Linked DNA regions of Methylomagnum ishizawai. The protein of the gene in region 2 binds, or shares a complex with, the protein of the main gene of each other region. Links are inferred from orthologs where the notes say so. Each region holds a gene or a part of one and is shown on either strand. Other genes may lie near its edges.

Region 1 (10,708 bases), 3.9 Mb from region 2 along the record:
CGCGTGGGGCGCGAGCCCGTCCACGATGAAAGACAGGCGCGAAATACGGATAGGCCAGTAAAACCAAGATGATACGGTGCACCACCCCACCCAGGCACCTGGGCGGAGACGGCGCGCCGCGACACTTCAACGGGCCAGGCCACCGACCAGCTTGGCCTCGCGTCCAACCGCTTCCCGTGCCAGCCGATAACGCCGGTCCGCCGCCGAGCACAAGCCCCCGGCCATCATCAGCACACCGCCCAACCAAATCCAGCGGATGAACGGCTTGTAATAGGCCCGGACGCTCCAGGCCCCGGCCTCCATCGGCTCGCCCAGGGCGACATAGAGATCGCGGGTCAGGCCGGGATCGATGGCGGCCTCGGTCATCATATTGCGCTGGACCTTGTACACGCGCTTCTGCGGCGACAACCGGGCGGCTTCCACGCCCTCGCGCAGCACTTGGAAATCGCCTTCCCGCGCCACGAAATTCGGCCCCTGCACATCGGTCACGCCCTGGAACACGATGCGGTAGCCGCCCACTTCCACGGTCTCGCCCGGTGCCAGCTTGACGATTTTTTCCTCGCTATAACCATTCGACAGCACCACGCCGACCAGGAACACCGCGATACCACAATGGGCCAGGGTCATGCCGTATACGCTGCGCGATTGCGAGCGCCAACCCTCCGCCAAGCCGCCGCGCAGCCGGAGCCGGTTCCACAGGGTAAAACCCGCGCTGCCCGCCAGCCAGAACGCCATCGTCAATCCCGCCAGCGCCTTGATATCGGCGATATTCCAGAACACGGCGGTGAAGACTATGCCGAGCAGCAAACTCGCCAGGGCCAGATAACGCACCCGGAACAACAACTGGCCGATCCTCGCCTCGCGCCAGGCCAGCATCGGCCCGATCCCGGCCAGCAGGCAAATCGGGGTCATCAAGGGCGCGAACACGCTGGCGAAATAGGGCGAACCCACCGAAATCTTGCCCAGTTTCAAGGCGTCCAGCACCAGCGGATACAAAGTGCCCAGCAGGATGCTGGCACTGGCCGTGACCAACAGGATGTTGTTCAACAGCAAGAGGTTTTCCTTGGAGACGAAACCGAATTGGGCGGTATCGCGGATGGCCGGGGCGCGCAGGCCGTACAGCAGCAAGGAACCGCCCACCACCAGCGCCAGCAACATCAGGATGAATAAGCCCCGCGCCGGGTCCGAGGCGAAGGCGTGGACCGAAGTCAGCACCCCCGAACGGACCAGGAACGTCCCGAGCAAGCTCAGGGAAAAGGCGAAGATCGCCAGCAACACCGTCCAGGCTTTGAACGCGCCGCGCTTCTCGGTCACGGCCAGCGAATGCAGCAAGGCCGTCGCCACCAGCCAGGGCATGAACGAGGCGTTCTCGACCGGGTCCCAGAACCACCAACCGCCCCAGCCCAGTTCGTAATACGCCCACCACGAACCCAGCACGATCCCCGCCGTCAGGAACACCCAGGCGATCAAGGTCCAGGGCCGCGACCACCGCGCCCAGGCCGAATCCAGGGAACCACCCAGCAAGGCCGCGATGGCGAAGGCGAAGGCCACCGACAAGCCCACATAGCCCATGTACAGCATGGGCGGATGGATGGTCATGCCGAAATCCTGCAACAAGGGATTGAGGTCGTTGCCGTCGGCGGGAGCCGGGACGATGCGCTCGAAGGGATTCGAGGTCAGCAGGATGAACAGCAAAATCCCGACGCTCACCAGCCCCATCACGCCCAAAACCCGCGCTTGGAATTCCAGCGACAAGCCCCGGCTGAACGCCGTCACCATCACCGTCCACAGCCCCAGGATCAAGGCCCATAGCAGCATGGAACCTTCGTGCGCCCCCCAGGTGGCCGAGATGCGGTAATACAGCGGCAGGCTGCTATTGGAATGCTGGGCCACGTACATGACCGAGAAATCATGGTTGACGAACGCCGCCACCAGACAGCCGAAGGACACCGCCAGGAACAGGAATTGCGCCCGCCCGGCGGCGGGTCCCACCGCCATCCAGGCGGGCATGCGCCGCGCCGCGCCCAGCAAGGGATAGGTCGCTTGCATCAAGGCGGTCAGCAAGGCCAGGATCAAAGCCAGATGTCCGAGTTCGGGACTCATTTCTTCCACCCTTGGTAATCGATGGGCGCTTGCCCATTCTGTTTGAGGGAATCGGCGACTTCGGGCGGCATGTAGTTCTCGTCGTGCTTGGCGAGGACTTCGCTGGCCTCGAACACGCCGGCCGGGTTGAGCTGGCCGATGGAGATGATGCCCTGCCCTTCGCGGAACAGGTCCGGCAGGATGCCGGTATAGACCACCTTCACCGTGGCCGGGCCGCCGTCGCTCAGGGTGAAATGGACGGTCGTGCCGTTGGCTTCCCGCTGCACCGTGCCCGGCACCACCAGCCCGCCGACCCGGAACGGATAACCCTTCGGCGCTTCCCCGGCGGCGACCTGGCTGGGGGTGTAGAAATACAGCAGGTTCTTCTGGAACGCGGTGAGGGCCAGGAAGGCCGCGACGCTGACCCCCAGAAGGATCAGCCCCACCACGGTCATGCGTTTTTGGCGTGGAGTCATCATGACGGCTTCCGTTGCTCTTGCTTGAGGCGGCGGGCGATGGTTTTCAGCACCCCGGCATGGCGCTTGAGGGGTGCCAGCAGATTGAGGATCAGGATCACGGCCATCAGGCCATAGGAAGTCCAGACATAGAGGGCGTAGCCGCCCATGGAGAAGAATTCGTTCCAGTTCATTGCGATAGCGGATGTGGATGGAAGGAGAGACCGGCGCGGAGCGCTTGGGGAACCGCCCCATCGGGGGTTGGGATGCGAGGCGGGATATTCTAGCGGTTTGGCGGGGGGTTGGCTGTGAAATGCTGGGCGATCCGTGGCTGGATGCGGCACGGCGGAACATCCCACCGCCCCCGCATCCGACCCGTTGGAGCCGCTTATCCACCCGCCTTCTCGAACCCCAGCACCCTATACCGCAACACCCCCCACCGGCTCGCCCATTCGGCGAACAGGGTCTCCGCCGCCGCCGACACGCTGGGCAGGGTGAACTCTTTGGCCAGTTTGCGGATGAAATCGTAGGTCGGCAGGGTCTCCTGGGTAATATCCCGCTCACAGCGCACGGCGAACCCGGTACTTTGCGCCAGACGGCGGTAATCCTCCAAACCATGGCGGAAATCGCAACGCCCATAAAACCCCAAGGTCGCGGGCCACATCCCCGCCAGGCCGATGAACGGCTTCAAACCCACCGTCGGCAGGAAATCCGACAAGGCCAGCCGTCCGCCCGGCTTCAACACCCGGAAAGCCTCCCGGAAGAATCGCTCCCGGCTGGGGAAATGGAAAATACATTCCACCGCCAGCACCGCATCCAAACTGGCGTCCTCGAACGGCAGGGCGCAGGCATCGCCCTCGATCCATTCCAGGGTATTGCCGGGCCGGGCTTGGATGCGGCTCCCGGCCCTTTCGAGTTGGCGCGGATCGATATTCAGCCCGGCCAGGGCCATGCGTTCGAAATTCGCATTCAAGCTGGCCGTGGTGCCGCCGAAACCGCAGCCCGCATCCAACACCCGCATCCCATCGGCCACGCCCGCCGCTTGGTACACCAGCCGCGACAAGGCTTCGGCGGCTTGCGCGAAATCCTCCGGCGTGCCGGTCGCGCGCTTGGGTTCGGGCCAATAGCCCCAATGCACATGGTGGCCGAACACTTGTTCCAGGACGGGATGCCCCTCGTCCAACAGCTTGAGCAAGGCATCGAAATACGGCAGGCGGATCGGGCTGGACATGGGTTTAGGCTCCTTTGGATGGCGTCGGCACCGGGTGGCCTGTCAGAATACCGGAAAAACCCCTGTCATCCCCATCGCCCGAGTACCCGTATCCCATGGCTTCCCCGCACGATCCCCGCGCCGCCGCGCTCGCCAGTTTCATCGACCGCCACCCCGGAATCCTGGCGGGCGGCGGTCCCGCCGCCGTGTTCCGCGCCCTGCCCGGCGATTATCTGGACGCGCTCGCGCCGCGCCCCGTCCATTATTACCAAACCGACAAGCCCGGCGCCGACGCCCTGGCCCGGCGCGGCCTCGAAGTCCGCACCGACGAACCCGCGGCCCCCGCCGCCCTCTGCCTCGTGTTCGCCACCAAGCACAAGGAAGAAGTCCTCTACCACTACGCCCGCGCCGCCGGATTGCTGGACGAAGGCGGCAGCTTGGTCGTCAGCGCCGCCAACGACCTGGGCGCGCCCTCGCTGGAACGCCGCTGCGCCGAGCTGATGGGCGGCGTCGAAACCTATAGCAAGCACAAATGCCGGGTGTTCCTGGCCCGGAAGGATTCGGCCAAGCTGGATCGCGGCCTGTTGGATGCTTGGTTGCAAGGCGGGGATTGGCATGGTATCGCGGACACCGGCTTGATGAGCCGGCCCGGCTTGTTCAGTTGGAAGGCGCTGGACCTGGGTTCGCGCCTCCTGGCCCGCCACCTGCCGGACGATCTGGCCGGGCGCGGGGCCGACCTGGGCGCGGGCTATGGCTATCTGAGCCGGGAAATCCTGGCCCGCCCGCGCCGCATCGCCGAATTGCACCTGTTCGAATCCGAACACAAGGCGCTGGACGCCGCCCGCCGCAACCTGGAAGGACACCCGGCGGCGCAATTCCATTGGGCCGATGTGACCCTGGGCCTGCCGGTGTCGCGGCTGGATTTCGTGGTGACGAACCCGCCGTTCCACACGGGGCGGGCGGCGGTGTCGGCGCTGGGCCGGGCCTTCGTGCGGGCGGGACTTGCGGCGCTCAAACCGGGCGGCCGCTTGTTCCTGGTCGCCAACCGGCATCTGCCCTACGAGCCGGAAATCGAAACACTGGGAGCGCGGGCGGCAACCCTGGCGGAGGCCGAGGGCTTCAAGGTGATCCTGGCCCTAAAGCATTGATTGCGCGATGGAAACCGGCCCCGCCGCCCCACCCGGCGCGGCTAGAAAAGAGTTGCAAGATCATCGGCTCTTTGGCACTCTCTCAAGCCCAGGCCGGGGGTCCAAGATAATCGCGATGAAACCACCCCGGCGACCTTTTATCCAGGGTGCCTTCCGACCTTGGCAAACCCCGTACGCCGGGGTTTCGGAAAAAGGCGTTTATGGACGGCGACGACAAAACCCATCGGACCGCGAATATGCCGGACCCCGTTTATCGAAACCCTCCGTAATCACCGGAAACTGGCCGCTGGCAAGGCGTCCCAACCCCGCCGCCGCCAAGCATTGGTTTACTCCATGCGGGATTCCGCCCTTACAACAACCACCTAATAATGATTATATGCTAACCGCCATAGCCGTTTTATTAGTCCTAGCGCTGGTTTATCTCATATATAGGCTCGCATGGTCCCCCCAATCCACCCGCCACCACGCGGTGGACCAGCCGCGCCCCGATATTCCGCCCCGGCCCCAAACCCAGGCCGAACCCGCCCCGGAAACCCCGGCAACCGCCCCCCAACTCCGCGCCACCGAACCGCCGCCACCGGCCAGCGAACCCGCTCCCGCAGCGGCGCAAGTGGCCGAGCCTCCCGCCGTGGCGGCGGTGCCGGTCGAGGCCGCCCCCGCGCCGACCCCGGCACCGCGCCCGGCCTGGGTGCCGGAGGATTCGGTGCTGCGCCGCCATTTCCTGCACCACACGGCCCTGATGGCGCAGACCGTCGCCGGTCCACGCCCCAGCGATAGCGTCCTGGTCCGCCATCATGGGCAATTGATCCAGAGCCTCGTCGACGCTTGCCTGCGCGATGAAGCCAGCCTGCTCAAGCTGCGGGCCGACTACGCGGCGCGTTTGGCGGCGTTGGCCGCGCCGCCAGTCCCGGTCGCGCCAGCCGCCACCGTCACCGAAGCGCCGACGCCGGTCGAGGAACCCCTTGTTGCCAACACCGCCGCTCCGATCCCGGTCGAAACCGCGCCGGTCGCCGCCCCGCCCGTCCGTGCCCCACGCCCGGCCTGGGTGCCGGAGGATTCGGTGTTGCGCCGCCACTTCATGCAGCACACGGCCCTGATGGCGCAGACCGTTGCCGGGCCGCGCCCCAGCGATAGCGTCCTGGTCCGCCATCATGGGCAATTGATCCAGAGCCTCGTCGACGCTTGCCTGCGCGATGAAGCCAGCCTGCTCAAATTGCGGGCCGGGTACGCGGCCCGGATCGCAGCGCTGGCCGTGACCGCGCCTCCGGCCCCGGTCGGGGAACCCGCCCACCTTGTCGCCGCAGCGGACGCGGCCCCGATCCCGGAAGAACCGCCACCGGCCGCGCCGGAACCCGCCGCCGCCCCGGCACCGCGCCCGCCGCTGATTCCCCAGGATTCCGTACTCCGCAGGCATTTCCTGCACCACGTCCTGTATATGCTGAAATCGGTCGCCCCGCCCCGCCCCACCGACAGCGTGTTGATCCGCCATTACGAGCAATACCTCGATAGCGAATTCAACGCCTGCCTGCGCGACCCGGCACGGCTGGAACGGCTGATCGCCCGCTATGGGGCCAGCAGGACGGCCAGAACCGCGTAAACCCAGCACCGGGCAGGGACGCCCGGCCCCTTCCGCGCCAGGGCGGACCCAACCCGGACGGCCCCGGTCTCAAGCCCAGACATCGAGGTTATGGCCGAGCGGCCCGGAAGGCGTGGCCGAGGCGATGAGCTGGAGCGCGTCCTGCCCCTCCCGCTTGGCTTGGTCGTTCGCCATCTTCATCACCGAAGCGCCGATCTTCTCTTGCAGCTTGCTGTCGTTCATGGCCTGGGCCAGGGCCATCAGGCCCGAATCGGAAAGACCCGAAATATCCATGGATGCCCCCTTGGGGTTGGTTCATAGGCTAAGGCTAGCGGAAATCCCGGCACTCCACCGGCCCCGCTCATTCGCCATCCGCCGCGCTCAGTATCGGGAGCCGCCAGCGGCGGGGGACGAGTCCCGCCACCACGTACAGGACCGCCATCAGCACATACACCAGATAGCTGGCATGGGGGCTGTGGAAGGCGATGGCTATGCCCAGGGCGTAGAACGGCGGCCCGACCAGCAAGCGGCGGTTGGCCTGGCGGATGACCTCGGGACCGAGGTCGGGTTTGACCAGCCGGTGGTTGCGGACGGCGTAGAGCCAACTGGCATGCAGGGTCAGCGAAGCCAGGATCATATTGCAGCCGTAGATGATGCTGGCCACGGCGTATTGGTGATGCTCGCCGAGCATGGCCGCGGAGAACGGCAGCAGCGAAATCCAGAACAGGAAGAAGATATTGATCCACAAGAAGCGGTTGTCGGTGTGGGTCAGGTGGTGGAGGTCGGCGTGCTGGTGGACCCAGAATACCGCCGCCACCGCGAAGCTGATAGCGTAGCTCAGCACCTTGGGCCACAGTTCCAACAGCGCCTTATGGAGTTCGGCGGCGGAAGCGGCCCCCGTGACCTCGTCGGCGATGATTTCCAGCACGAGGAGGGTCATCACGATGGCGAACACGCCATCGCTCAGGGATTGCAAGCGGCCTTTCTCGAAACCACGGCCATTGTGTTCGGACATCGGAGGTTGCTCCTGGGAGATTGAAAGAAATATAGGGAGGTGGCGGCGGGACCGATCCGGGCGGGCGGACGCCTCCGCCACGATCACGGAAGCAATTTCAAAGCGATGGCTTTGGAGAGCCTCATGCTCATTGTTTCCACCGCGAGCAGATACCGGCTGATTACCAAGCATATCATGGCGGTCGTGACCAATATCATACCCGCCGTCATGGCTTTTCCCAGGCCCAATCCCGGCAATGCGATAAGCAAAAAGGACGACCACGAGCATATGACAACGATCTGTATCAGATAGAGGGGGAACGATATTTTCCCCAGGAAAAGCGACCAACCGGAGGAAAGCAGCGCTTTGAGGCGCGGGGATAGGGCCACCGCCAGCACGATACTATCGCCATGAGGCACATCACTTTCGGGTGATTCTCGAACCCCCTATGCCAAGTCGATATATACCCATCGATGGCGATGATCGCGAATGCCAATATATCCGATCCGATGGAATCAAGATCGCGCTTATCGAAGTGCGATTTATTGAGCTCGCAGAGGAGATAGCCCAGCCAGAAGCAAGCCAGCTTTTGGCTTTTCAGATAGAGGAAGGCCAGCAAAATAAGAGCGATGGGCCAGTTGGCTTTGCCATGGCTCCTATAAATGGCGATGAACGAATAAAGCATATACGAACCCAGCAGTTCGGTCTGCATAGTCCATAAACTTGAGTTATAGCTGGTTTTCGGCTGATATTCGAAAAAGCACTCGTAGAAGGCAAACGTCAGCATTCCGCCCAAACTGGGCTTGGTATGGAAGTGGTCGCCGATCCAATTATAGGTAGTGGTATCCCACCCCCTCACGGTGGCCAAATATCGGGCCGCGTCCTGGTTGAAGATCAAATGCGCCTTCATCAACAAAAACGCGATCAGGGAGGCGACGGATACCGGAATAGCCAGCCTGAAATATCTCGATGTGGTGGCCACGAGCAAATCGCCGCCGTCCCCATAAACCCCTTTCACGCTCAGGGCGAAGCCGGAAATCACGAAAAAGACATATACCGCGAGGCCGCCATCGGTGATGAACAGACTCCATGGGCCGTTGTATTCTGGAATATATTCCAGTAGGAAAGCGCCGACCAAGTGGTGTAGGAATACCACGACACAGGCCCATCCCCTCAGCCCGTCCAGCCATTCCAGTCTTGTTTTGATGGGCATGGATTGCATTAGGTTGTCGGATTCTATAAATATCGGTTTGGAAACCACTGCGCGCTTTATGGTTCGTAGCTTGTGATTTGTAGTTTGATCAGGTTTTTATCCAAGGATATTGAAAGCCATGGCACGGGGAAATTTCAACGGCATAATCCCATCGCTCCCACGGTCCCCGTGGGAATGCGGCCCGCGCCACGGGAGCGGATTCGGCCCGGTGCCCATCCACACCACGGAATCAGGGGCATTGGCTGGTCAAGAGCGTGCCGTTTTGACCCGCGGCCACCCATTGGCGATGGCCCCAGGCGGCGGTGACCAATCGGTTCACCGTCCCCGAAAGTTGGCCGGTCCAGTTGGTGCCGTCCGGGCTGGTCAGGATCGTGCCCCCTTCGCCCACGGCCACGAACCCGCCATGGCCCCGTGATACGCCGAAAAGCGCGTTCGAGATTCCCGAGTCGCGCCGGGTCCAGGTCGTCCCATCCGGGCTGGTGAGGACGATCCCGCCCTCGCCGACCGCGACGAAGGTGGTTCCCCCCCAGGCGATAGCGCTCAAGGCGGAGGTCGTACCGGAAGAATGCGCTATCCAATGGCGTCCATCCAGGCTGGATAGGATCGCACCGCCGCCCCCCACAGCGACGAACCGATGCCGACCCCAAGCGATGTCCGCGACGGAACCGACACCGTTCAGTGGATATTGCCGCCAGCGTCGGCCATTCCGGCCGATCAATACGAAGGCGGTTTCGGTCGTGCTGTTGCTCCCAACCGCGACGAACTTGCCGCCCCCCCAGGCAATGCCGGTGGCTTGGCCGATGGATGGATCGGAAAACACCTGCCGCCACTTGAGTCCGTTGGGGCTGGCAAGCAGGACGACGTCCTGCGGGGAATTTTCCCCATTGGCACCTATGGCAACAAAACCATGGACGCCCCGGGCGCTGCGGTAGAGATGGGAAGCCGGGGCCGGGGTGCGCGATGCCCAAGCGATACCGTCGGGGCTGGACAGGATCGCACCATTGTCGCCGAGGGCGACGAAGCGCCGCGCACCCCAGGACACATTGTTCAACGCATAGGTCGGGCCGGTGGAACGCGGGCTCCAAGCGATGCCGTCCGGGCTGCTCAGGAGGGTGCCGCCGTCTCCGACGGCGACGAACCGGCCACCTCCCCGAGCCACCCCGTTGAGCCGGGCCTGGGTACCGGAAACACGCTGGGTCCAGGCAACGCCGTCCGGGCTGTCCAGGATCGTCCCGTTCTCCCCCACGGCCAGGAAGCCGCCGCCGTTCGCGATCACCCGGTACAAAGGATTGTATCCAGACGGGGGAATATCGTAGCCAAAGGTTCCAATAGCGATGTACCAATCGGGTAGACCGGAAGTCCGCTGGGTCCAGGTCGCCGCGTCCGGGCTGGTCAGGATGGCGGCGAAATAATCCGTGGCATAGGGATCGAAACCATTGGTGGTGTATCCCATGCCAACCATCGCCAATTGCTGGCCGTTCCAGGCCACGCCATAGGGGAAGATCGATGTGTTATTAGTTGGATGGAGCGCTGTAGGCTGTTCGGTCCAAGTGATTCCGTCCGGGCTGGTCAGCACCGTCCCACCCACCGCGACAAATTGGCCGCCGTCCCAAGTCACGTCGGCGAGGGCGTTCCCGGTATTTTGGAGGCGCGTGGTCCAGTCAAGTCCATCCGGGCTGGTCAGGATCACGGTGGATTGTGTGGTTTGGTCATAGCCCACGGCGACGAAGCGGTCACCGCCCCAGGCCACCCCGTTCAGCACGGCCTGGGTGGGCAGGGCGGTCCAGGACGTGCCGTCTTGGCTCGCCAAGATCGCCTGCACACCCACGGCGACCATGCGGCTACCGTTCCCAGCGATGGCGTTCAATGTGGCTTTCGAGTTGGAAGATCGCGGGGTCCAGGCCGTGGCATCCGGGCTGGTCAGGATGGTACCGCCCTCCCCCACGGCGACGAACTGGGTGCCGCTCCAAACCACGCTGTTCAGTGGGTTGCCCTGGGGCAATGGGTTGCGCCAAGTCCAGTCTGCCCCG
Region 2 (10,619 bases):
CCTTCGCTGGGATATAGCCGTTATTCCGGCTTCAACTTCTCGGTCCCCTACTATTTCAACCTGGCGCCCAATTACGATTACACCTTCATCCCCCGCTATTTCTCCAACCGCGGCATCCAGTTGAAGAACCAGTTCCGCTATCTCACCGAAGCCACGCGGGGCATGGTGGAACTCGATATCGTGCCCCACGACGACCTGACCGGCACCACCCGCGGCCAGGCCACGGTATTGAACGACACCCGGTTCAGCCAGAACCTCAGCAGCCACGTCAGCGCCAACTACGTCTCGGATTATTCCTATCTCGGGCAACTGGGTTCCACCTTCAATATCAACAACCGCAGTAATATCCCCAGCATCGGCTATATGCTCTACCAGGGGGACTCCTATTCGCTGCGGACCCAGATCGATTATTTCGAGACCATCGACCCCACCGTCGCCAAGAACGCCCGGCCCTATTTCCACCTGCCGCAATTGGCGTTCAACTACGGCACTGGGATCGCCAACACCGGACTGCAATTCCAAAGCCTGGTCCAGTTCGATAGCTTCCAAAACTCCGGGATCGACCGCACCACCGGCCAAAGGCTCCGGCTGCAACCCAAGCTATCCTATCCTTTCCAGAGCGCCGCGGGTTATATCACCCCCAGCTTCACCTTGCAGAACAACCAATATTGGTTGCAAAGCCCGGAGTATTGGGCGGAATCGAACAATACCCAGGCCAAGGATTCCGTGAACTTCACGGTGCCGATCACCTCCATCGATAGCGGGATGTATTTCGAGCGGGAATTCGACCTGGGAGGGAAAGCCTTGACCCAGTCCTTCGAGCCACGGCTGTTCTACAACTATATCCCCTATGTCGATCAGGCCGACGCCCCGGCCTTCGATTCCTCGGCCTACGACTTCACCTTCTACCAGCTGTTCCGCGAAAACCGCTTCACCGGCGGCGACCGGGTCGGCGACACCAACCAGTTCAGCCTGGCCCTGACCACCCGGTTCATCGACCAGGCCACGGGCCGGGACCGGCTGGCGGCCAGCGTGGGCAGCGCCTATTACCTCTCGAACCGGCGGGTGACTTTGCAGGGGGAGCCCTCGGCCTACCAATCGCAGAAAAGCTCCAACCTGATCGCCGATGTCTCCGCCATGCTGACGGAAAACTGGAGCGTGCATACCGGCGGGCAGTGGAATCCCTACGAAAACCAGATCGACCGGGGCATCGCGGCCCTGCAATATAACGACCGGCAGAATACCCTGCTCAATATCGCCTACCGCTATCGCAGGAACCAGAGTACGCTGACCTGCGAACCCAGTCTTTTAGGCACCGGCGATAACCAATATGTCAACCCCAATCCCTGTATCGACCTGACCGATATTTCCCTGCGGCTGCCCGTCGCCCAAGGTTGGCATGTGCTGGGACGCTGGCAATATTCGCTGGTGGACAATTTGACCCTGCAAACCTTCGCGGGCTTCCAGCGTGAAACCTGCTGCTGGCGCTTCAGCGTCATCGCCTACCGCAATATCAACAATTTCCAATCCTCCTCCGGGCAAACCCAGGCCAATAATGGCGTCTATGTCCAGCTGGAATTGAAAGGGCTGGCCTCGTTGGGCGATTCCATCGACGAATTCATGCGCTACCAGATCAGCGGCTACCGCATGCCCGATGAAATCCTCCAGAATTATTAATCCCCCAAGCTTTCCGGTATCTCCCTTTATGCAATGCAAGCGCGGATCGATAATCCTATATCTCTGCGGTTTAGGATTCGCCCTGTGGTCGGGGTGGCTGTCCGGCCCGGCCTGGGCCGATACCTCCCTGGACCGCATCGTGGCGGTGGTGGAGGACGATGTGGTGCTGGAAAGCGAGTTGGATAGGAAACTCGCCGAGATCAAGCACAGCCTGGCCAGCCGTAGCGATACCCGGCTGCCGCCGGATTCGGTCCTGGCCCGGCAGGTGCTGGAACGCCTCATCATCGAGAAAATCCAGCTCCATCTGGCCGAGAAGATAGGCATCCGGGTGGACGACGAAACCCTGCGCCAAGCCGTGCAGCAAATCGCCCAGCGCAACAAGATGACCCCGGACGAACTGCGTAGCTCGCTGCGCCAGGAAGGCGTGGAATACGCCGATTTCATCGAGCAAATCCGGGGCGAGATCACGGTCCAGCGCCTCAGGGCCAGCCAGGTCAACAGCCAGATCAAGATCAGCGACCGCGAGGTGGAGCAATGGCTGGCGGCGCGGGGCGAATCCAGCGCCGGGCAGGACAGCGAATACCTCCTGGGGCATATCCTCGTCGCCACCCCGCAGGCCGCCTCCCCCGCCGAGGTGCAGAAGGCGCGGGAACGGGCGGAGAAACTGGTCCAGGACCTGCGCGGCGGCCTGGATTTCAAGCAAGCCTCGATGACCGCCTCCGATTCCAGCGAAGCCCTGAACGGCGGCGAACTGGGCTGGCGCAAGCTGGGGCAGATTCCCAGCCTGTTCACCGAGCAGGTGCCCAAGATGCACGAGGGCGAAATCGCCGACCCGATCCGCAGCCCCAGTGGTTTCCATATCATCAAGCTGTTGGGTGTCAAGGGCGCGGGCGGCGAACACATCACCAAGACCCATGTACGCCATATCCTCATCCGGACCAACGAGGTGCTGACCGACGAGGACGCCAGCAACAAGCTGCTGGCGCTCCGGGCCCGCATCGAGGCCGGGGACGATTTCGCCGTGCTGGCCCGCGGCCATTCCGACGACAAGGGTTCGGCGGTCAAGGGCGGCGACCTGGGCTGGGTGCAACCGGGGGCTTTGGTGGCGGAATTCGAAGAATCCATGAACCATCTTGCGGTGAACCAGATCAGCGAGCCGGTGCAAAGCCAATTCGGCTGGCATTTGATCCAGGTCCTGGGACGCGAGGAATCCCAGGACACCGGCGAATTGCTCAAGAAACAGGCCCGCGACGAAATCTTCAAGCGCAAGGTGGAGGAGGAAACCGAATTGTGGATGCGCCGCATCCGCGACGAGGCCTATGTCGAAATCCGGCTCGACGATCAGACTTCGCCCAGTTCCTACGTCCCCGAGACGCTGCGATGACGCCGCGGCTGTTGCTCGGCACCGGGGAGCCCGCCGGGATCGGTCCCGACCTCTGCGTGGCCGTGGCGCAGAAAACATGGCCCTGCGCCCTCGCGGCCCTCGGCGACCCCGCCGTGCTGGCGGCGCGGGCGGCGCGACTCGGGATGCCCTTGCGCCTGGAAACCATCGGCCCCGACACGGGATTGGACGCGCACCGGCCCGGCACGCTGAAGGTCTGGCCGCTCCCCACCGCCGTCCCGGTCGTGCCCGGCCGGCTCGATCCCGCCAACGCCCGCTACGTGCTGGACACCATCGCCCAGGGCACCCGCGCCTGTCTGGCCGGGCGCTTCGACGCCCTGGTGACTTGCCCGGTCCACAAGGGCGTCATCAACCAGGCCGGGATACCCTTCACCGGCCATACCGAATTCATCGCCGCCATCACCGGCGGCGAGCCGGTCATGATGCTGGCCGCGCCGGGGCTGCGCGTGGCCTTGGCGACCACCCATCTACCCCTGGGCGAGGTCAGCCGCGCCATCACCCGCGACCGCCTGGAAACCGTGCTGCGGGTGCTGCACGGGGATTTGCGCACCCGCTTCGGCATCGCCGCGCCGCGCATCCTGGTCTGCGGCCTCAATCCCCACGCGGGCGAGGGCGGACACCTGGGCCGCGAGGAAATCGACATCATCGAGCCGGTGTTGGCGCAGCTACGGGAAACGGGCATGGACCTGTCCGGCCCCCTGCCCGCCGATACCTTGTTCCTGCCGAAATATTTGGCGGAGGCCGACGCCGTGCTGGCGATGTACCACGACCAAGGCTTGCCGGTGCTGAAACACCTGGGCTTTGGCCGCGCCGTGAACATCACCTTGGGCCTGCCCATCGTCCGCACCTCGGTCGATCATGGCACGGCGCTCGATCTGGCCGGGAGCGGGCAGGCCGATGCCGGGAGCCTGGAAGCCGCCCTCGACACCGCCATCGCCATGCAAGCCACCCGCCGCTGAATCGTCCTTCCATCCACGCTATCCGACTTCGATGAGCCATATCCCCCGCAAGCGCTTCGGCCAGAACTTCCTCCGCGACACCGCCGTGGTCCACCGCATCCTCATGGCGATTGCGCCGGGCCTGGACGAGCATCTGGTCGAAATCGGGCCGGGCGAAGGCGCGATGACCCAAACCCTGCTGCCGAATTGCCGCCGCCTGGACGCCGTGGAAATCGACCGCGACCTGGCCGAGGGGCTGCGCCGCAAATTCGCCGCCGACCCCAGGTTCCAACTCCACAGCGCCGACGCCCTGCGCTTCGATTTCCGCGGCCTGCGGGAAGGGAACGAAAAACTGCGCGTGGTCGGCAACCTGCCCTACAACATCTCGACGCCCTTGATGTTCCACCTGTTCGGGCAGGTGGACGGCATCCACGATATGCACTTCATGCTGCAAAACGAGGTGGTGGACCGGCTGGCCGCCGGGCCCGGCTCTTCCGACTATGGCCGCTTGAGTATCATGGCCGGTTATCACTGCCGGGCCGAGAAGCTGTTCGAAGTCCCCCCGGAAAGCTTCCATCCCCGGCCCAAGGTGGTGTCGGCCATCGTGCGGCTGGTGCCCCACGCGACGCCGCCGGTCGAGGTGGACCCCGTGGTGCTGGGCAAGGTGGTCGCCACGGCGTTTTCCCAGCGCCGCAAGACCTTGCGGAATTCGGTCAAGACCTTGTTCGAGGAACGCGAGATCGAAGCCATGGGGATCGATCCCAATGCGCGGGCGGAGACTTTGGGCTTGGAGGAGTATGCGCGGATGGCGCGGCGGTGGGTGGAGAAATCGCGATAGGGCGGACCGGCGGCAGATGCGAAAAAGCCCGGCAGGCCACCCCCCGCCGGGCTTTTTTAATTCCAACCCAACGCGCCTCAGGTGATGACCGTGGGCGCTTCCATCCCCGAACGCTGCCTCACCCCGCCCAATTGCTCGGCCAGGGCGATCAAATCCGCCAGGAACACCTGGGTATCCTGGTTGTGCAGCGCCGGGTCGCGCTCGTAGCGTTCCAGGTAGATACGCAAGGTCGCGCCTTCGGTGCCGGTGCCGGACAGGCGGAAGACCATGCGCGAACCGTTGTCGAAGCCGATGCGGATGCCCTGCTGGGCGCTGACGCTGCCGTCCACCGGATCGGTGTAACTGAAATCGTCGGCGAAGCTCACGGTATACGCCCCGAAACTCCGGCCCGGCAGGCTGGGCAGTTGTTCGCGCAGATGGGCCATGATGCCTTCGCCCGCCGGTAGCGCCATGCCTTCATAGTCGTGACGGGAGTAATAATCGCGCCCGAACTTCTTCCAATGTTCCCGCACGATATCGGCCACCGATTGCTTGCGCACCGCCACCAAATTCAGCCAGAACAGCACCGCCCACAGCCCGTCCTTCTCGCGCACATGGTCGGAGCCGGTGCCGAAGCTTTCCTCGCCGCACAAGGTGATCTTGCGGGCATCCAGGAGGTTGCCGAAGAATTTCCAGCCGGTCGGGGTTTCGTAGCAATCGATACCCATCGCCGCCGCCACCCGGTCCACGGCTTGGCTGGTCGGCATGGAACGGGCCACGCCGCGCAGGCCGGATTTATACCCCGGCAGCAGATGGGCGTTGGCCGCCATCACCGCCACGCTGTCGCTGGGCGTCACGAAGAACTTGCTGCCCATGATCATGTTGCGGTCGCCGTCGCCGTCCGAGGCCGCGCCCAGGGTCGGGGCGCCGGGGGCGTACATGAGCGCCGCCAGATCGTGGGCATAGACCAGGTTGGGATCGGGATGGCCGCCGCCGAAATCCTCCAAGGGCACGCCGTTCATCACCGAACCCGGCGTCGCGCCCAGGCGGTCTTCCAAAATGCGCTTGGCATAAGGGCCCGTGACCGCGTGCATGGCGTCGAAGCACAGGCTGATGGCCCCGGTGGTCAGGGCCGATTTGATCAGGCTGAAATCGAACAAGTGTTCCATCAACTGGGCATAGTCGCCGACCGGATCGACCACGGCCACGGTCATACCATCGAGCGCGGTTTCGCCCAGGGTATCGAGGTCCAGGTCGGGGATCGCGGCGATCTTGTATTCGGTGATGGCCTGGCTGCGGGCGTAGACGGCATTGGTGAGGCTTTCCGGGGCCGGGCCGCCGTTGATGCCGTTGTATTTGATGCCGAAATCCTCGTCGGGACCGCCGGGGTTGTGGCTGGCCGACAGCACGAAGCCGCCGTAGGCCTTGTATTTGCGGATCAGGCAGGACGCCGCCGGGGTCGAGAGCAGGCCGCCCTGCCCCACCAACAGCCGCCCGACGCCGTTGGCCGCCGCCATCTTGATGATGGTCTGTGCGGCTTGGCGGTTGAAATAGCGTCCGTCGCCGCCCAGCACCAGGGTCTGGCCGGCGACATCGCCCAGGGTGTCGAACACCGATTGCACGAAGTTCTCTAGGTAGTTCTCCTGCGTAAAGACTTTGACCTTTTTGCGCAAGCCCGAAGTACCGGGCTTTTGATCCGAATAAGGTGTGGTTTTGCGGGTTTCGATCTGCATGGAGGTAATCCTGATGAGCTGGCTGAAGCGACCGGAATAGTTTACCGCGGAAACGGGCCGGGCAATCCGGGCTGGCCGGTGGGAGGATGTCACGCGGAAGGGCGCAATCTCCTGGGAATGTCAAGAAATAAACTGCTACCCAACCCGCGACGATGGGCCGTCTAACTTCAAGCCGGATTTCACGCCACGGAGCCGGAATTCCCCTCCAATAGGGCCTTATCCGCCCGAAATCTTTGGCCTATCGGCCTTTCCGGCGAGCCGCCACACCGCCGCCTCCCAAGACATGCCAGTGAAGTCACGCCAAGGCACCGGGCCGGACCGGGACCATGCTGGTGAAAATTGGCTAAGTTGTGCAAAAATAATGGTGGCAAGAGCGCCGGATTCCCGGCAAACTAAAACTTGAGTGGCATTCGTCGCCCTATCGGGCGGCGATGTCCCGTAAAATTTTCCAATCCAATAAAAAGGAAAGAAGCAATGATGAAAGCAATCAAGTTGACCGCAGTTTTGTTGTCTGCCGGCCTGACCGTGGGCTGCGCGAGCAAGTCCGACATCACCAACCTGCAAACCCAGGTTGATGGCTTGAAGGCTGAAATTTCCTCCGTGAAGAGCACCGCCGACGAAGCGCTGTCCTCCGCCCAGGCTGCTGAAGCCGCCGCCAACAAGGCCGCTGCCGCCGCTCAACGCGCTGAACAGGCGATCAACGACAAGCTGGATCGCGGCTTCCGTAAAGGCGCCATGAAGTAATCGTTCGCCCTGCGCGAAAGATTAAAAAAACCCGGCGGGGTCGCCCCCACCGGGTTTTTTTTATGCGCCTTCCACCACGTCCTGCGCCCAGGCGCTGCGCCGCTCCCGGTCCAGCACCTCGGCCCTGGCCCGCATCAGCGCCACGGTGAAATAGTAGAACTGGAACGCCAGCGCCATCAGCAGCAGGGGTAGCAACATACTGAAATGGATGGAGGGCTTGTCGAACTTGGTCACGGTCGGGCCTTGGTGCAAGGTGTTCCACCATTCCACCGAGTAATGGATGATCGGAATGTTCACCACGCCGACCAGGATCAACACGCCCCCGGCCCGCGCCGCCGAACGCGGCTCTTCGATGGCCGAGACCAGGGCGATATAGCCCAGGTACAGGAACAACAGGATCAATTCCGAGGTCAGCCGCGCATCCCACACCCACCACGCCCCCCACATCGGCTTGCCCCATAGGGAACCCGTCACCAAGGCCAGGAAGGTGAACGACGCCCCCAGGGCCGCCGAGCCGCGCACCATCACATCGGCCAGCTTGATGTTCCAAATCAGGTGGATGGCGCTCAGGACCGCCATGAAGGTATAGATGAACATCGACATCCAGGCGCTCGGCACATGCACGAACATGATGCGATAGCTCTGCCCCTGCTGGTAATCGGGCGGGGCCACGAACAGGCCGAGGTAAAGCCCCGCGACCATGAAGATCAAGGTGACGCCGCCCAGCCAGGGGATGAGCTTCCCGGCGATCCGGTAGAAATGCTTGGGCGAGGCCAGTTTATGGAAAAACAACCAGATAGCGTTCCACATGGTGTCAACTCAGGCTGATGCGCAGCGCGGCGGCGGTCGCCAGCGGCGCGAGGGTGAGCGCCAAGACCAGCAAAGCGCCCAGGAAATAAAGCTGCCCCTCCACCGGCATCCCGGCGGCGGCGGCGGCGACGGCATTGGTGGCGAAGATCAGGACCGGGATATACAAGGGCAAAACCAACAGGGTCAGCAACACCCCGCCGCGCCTCAGGCCCACCGTCAAAGCCACGCCGATGGCCCCGATCAGGCTCAACAAGGGTGTGCCGACCAGGAGGGTGATTTCCAGGGCATAGACCGCTGGACCGGGCAGGGCCAGGAACAGCGCCAAGACCGGGGCCATCAGCAGCATGGGCAGGCCGCTCACCAGCCAATGCGCCAACACCTTGGCCAGCACCAGCACCGCCAAGGGATGCGGACTGAGGGCGATTTGCTCCAAAGCGCCATCGTCGAAATCGGAGCGGAACATGTTCTCCAGCGAGAACAGCGCCGCCAACAAGGCCGCGATCCAGATCACGCCCGGCGCGATCTTGCGCAGCAAGGCTTCCTCCGGGCTGACGCCCAGGGGGAACAGCGTCACCACGATCATGAAGAACAGCAAGGGATTGACCAATTCGCCCCGGTGCCGGAACGCCAAGAGCAAATCCCGCTGTAGCAAGGCCAGGAAGGCGCGGAGAAGTTCGTTCATGCCAGGGTCAGTTTGACCAAGCCGCCGCGTAGCTCGACCGCTTGGTGCGAAGTCAGCACCGCGAGGCCGCCGCGGGTGGCGTGGTCTTCGAGCAGGCGTTGGACCAGGGCGATGCCGCCCACATCCAGCGCGGTGAAGGGTTCGTCGAGTATCCACAACGCCACCGGGGACGACACCAGCCGGGCCAACGCCACCCGCTGCCGCTGCCCGGCGGAGAGGGCGCGGACCGGCAAATCCATCCGGTCCAGGAGGCCCACTTGGTCCAGAGCTTGCTCCAGTTTGTCCTGGCCCAGGGCCGCGCCGTTCAGGGCGAAGGCGAAACGCAGGTTTTCGCCCACCGAGAGTTCGGCCTTGAGTCCCAGGTGGTGGCCGAGATAGCCGATTTCCGCGAAGAAGGCCGCGCGCCGGTGGGCGATGTTGGTGCCGCGCCAGCGCACTTCGCCTTCGTTCGGGGGACTCAGCCCGGCCAGGATGCGGAGCAGGCTGGTTTTACCGCTGCCATTGGCTCCTTCGATCTGCATGATCTGGCCGGGCGCGACGCCGAAACCCAGCCCCGAAAACAGCGGGATATCGCCGCGCAGGCATTCGAGTCGGTGGGCTTCGAGGGCGGGGGGAGTCCCGGTCATGGGGGGATGCGATGGACGGGTGACGGACATGGGGGCGCATTATCGCAGAAACCCGACCGGGCTTACGCTGAATTTTCCCCCATCATGGGCGGTCTATCCCGGCAATGGAATTCTACAATCCACGCCGAAACAGGAAGGGGTCATCATGTTCATGCCATTTTATATGCCCGGCAGACGGCGCTTGCGGGTCGTGGTCGCGGGTGGCGGCTATGCGGGCTTGGCGGCTTTATCGGCCCTCAGGACACAGCGCCCGGATGCCGATCTGGTCCTGATCGACCCCCGTCCCCACCATCTCAAAATCACCCGTCTCCACGAAAGTTTCCGCCGCCCGCTGGCCGAGTTCCAGGTGCCGTTCAGCGCCTTGGGCCGGCGCTTCGGTTTCCGCCATGTCCAAGCCGCGCTGCCCATCGACGAACCGGCCTTGTCGCAATGGAATACCGGACGCGCCCTGACGGTCGATGGCGCGGCGCTGGAGTTCGATTACCTCTTGATCGCCACCGGCGGCAGCTACCGCAAGCCGGAAAAAAGCCCGGAAACCCTGGACCTGGACGATTTCAGCACCGAAACCGGCTCCGGCTTGATCGACCTCTACCGCGACGCCATCGAGTCCCGTGGGCGCTATCTGACCGTGGTGGGCGGCGGCGCGACCGGCATCCAATTCCTGTTCGAGATCGCCCATTACCTCCAGCGGCAGCGCAGCGCCTGCCGTTTGCGGCTGGTGGACGCCGACCCCGCCCCGCTCGGCCAATTCCGGCCCGGCCTGGGCCGTTATGCGCAGGTCCGTCTGGCCGATCTCGGCATCGATTACCACCCCGACCAAAGGTTCCAGGCCCAGGCCGATGGCGTCCTCCAGCTCCAAGCCCGCGCTTCCGGCCAGCCGCTGGCCTTGGCCTCGGACCTGACGCTATTGTTCCTGGGCAACAACCCGGCCCAGCGCTGGGAGGCCAACTGGTTCGGCCAGGTCGTGAGCGGCGGCGCGGCGCTGGAACGCATCTATACCGCCGGGGATTGCTCGCGCTACCGCCCGCCGGGCTCCAACGCCCTGAGCGCCCAGACCGCCCTGCGCAAGGGCCGGCTCGCGGCCCGCAACATCCTGCGCCACGCCAGTCCGGTGCGGCTGTTGGAACCTTATCTCTACCGCGACCTGGGCTATGTCGTCAGCCTGGGACCGGAGGATGCGGTGGGCTGGA

Evidence for each region.
Region 1: the proteins of K5658_RS20490 (region 2) and ccmD are in contact, whole or in part, in a solved structure (PDB 8CE8), measured with the Escherichia coli proteins. The link is inferred for Methylomagnum ishizawai from one-to-one orthologs.

Annotation. Positions count from the first base shown.
Region 1 is NZ_AP019783.1:655,527-666,234, reverse strand. What follows is about bases 1,145-4,074. They hold ccmD (heme exporter protein CcmD), read right to left. Parts: upstream 2,732-4,074; coding sequence 2,558-2,731; downstream 1,145-2,557. Other genes in these bases: K5658_RS02880 (class I SAM-dependent methyltransferase), read left to right, coding at 3,864-4,074; K5658_RS02885 (class I SAM-dependent methyltransferase), read right to left, coding at 2,926-3,768; ccmE (cytochrome c maturation protein CcmE), read right to left, coding at 2,100-2,561; K5658_RS02900 (heme lyase CcmF/NrfE family subunit), read right to left, coding at 1,145-2,103. Outside these bases: more of K5658_RS02900, read right to left, coding at 127-1,144; more of K5658_RS02880, read left to right, coding at 4,075-4,895; K5658_RS02875 (hypothetical protein), read left to right, coding at 5,365-6,492; K5658_RS02870 (YjfB family protein), read right to left, coding at 6,562-6,765; K5658_RS02865 (TMEM175 family protein), read right to left, coding at 6,833-7,486; K5658_RS02860 (acyltransferase family protein), read right to left, coding at 7,770-8,687; K5658_RS02855 (WD40/YVTN/BNR-like repeat-containing protein), read right to left, coding at 8,908-10,708. UniProt on the Escherichia coli protein: Required for the export of heme to the periplasm for the biogenesis of c-type cytochromes.
Region 2 is NZ_AP019783.1:4,530,536-4,541,154, forward strand. Bases 6,247-9,087 are described here. They hold K5658_RS20490 (heme ABC transporter permease), read right to left. Parts: upstream 8,122-9,087; coding sequence 7,372-8,121; downstream 6,247-7,371. Other genes in these bases: K5658_RS20480 (alpha-D-glucose phosphate-specific phosphoglucomutase), read right to left, coding at 6,247-6,567; K5658_RS20485 (Lpp/OprI family alanine-zipper lipoprotein), read left to right, coding at 7,042-7,311; ccmB (heme exporter protein CcmB), read right to left, coding at 8,126-8,803; ccmA (cytochrome c biogenesis heme-transporting ATPase CcmA), read right to left, coding at 8,800-9,087. In the rest of the region: K5658_RS20460 (LPS assembly protein LptD), read left to right, coding at 1-1,677; K5658_RS20465 (peptidylprolyl isomerase), read left to right, coding at 1,706-3,061; 4-hydroxythreonine-4-phosphate dehydrogenase PdxA, read left to right, coding at 3,058-4,038; 16S rRNA (adenine(1518)-N(6)/adenine(1519)-N(6))-dimethyltransferase RsmA, read left to right, coding at 4,070-4,855; more of K5658_RS20480, read right to left, coding at 4,933-6,246; more of ccmA, read right to left, coding at 9,088-9,429; K5658_RS20505 (NAD(P)/FAD-dependent oxidoreductase), read left to right, coding at 9,575-10,619. UniProt on the Escherichia coli protein: Required for the export of heme to the periplasm for the biogenesis of c-type cytochromes.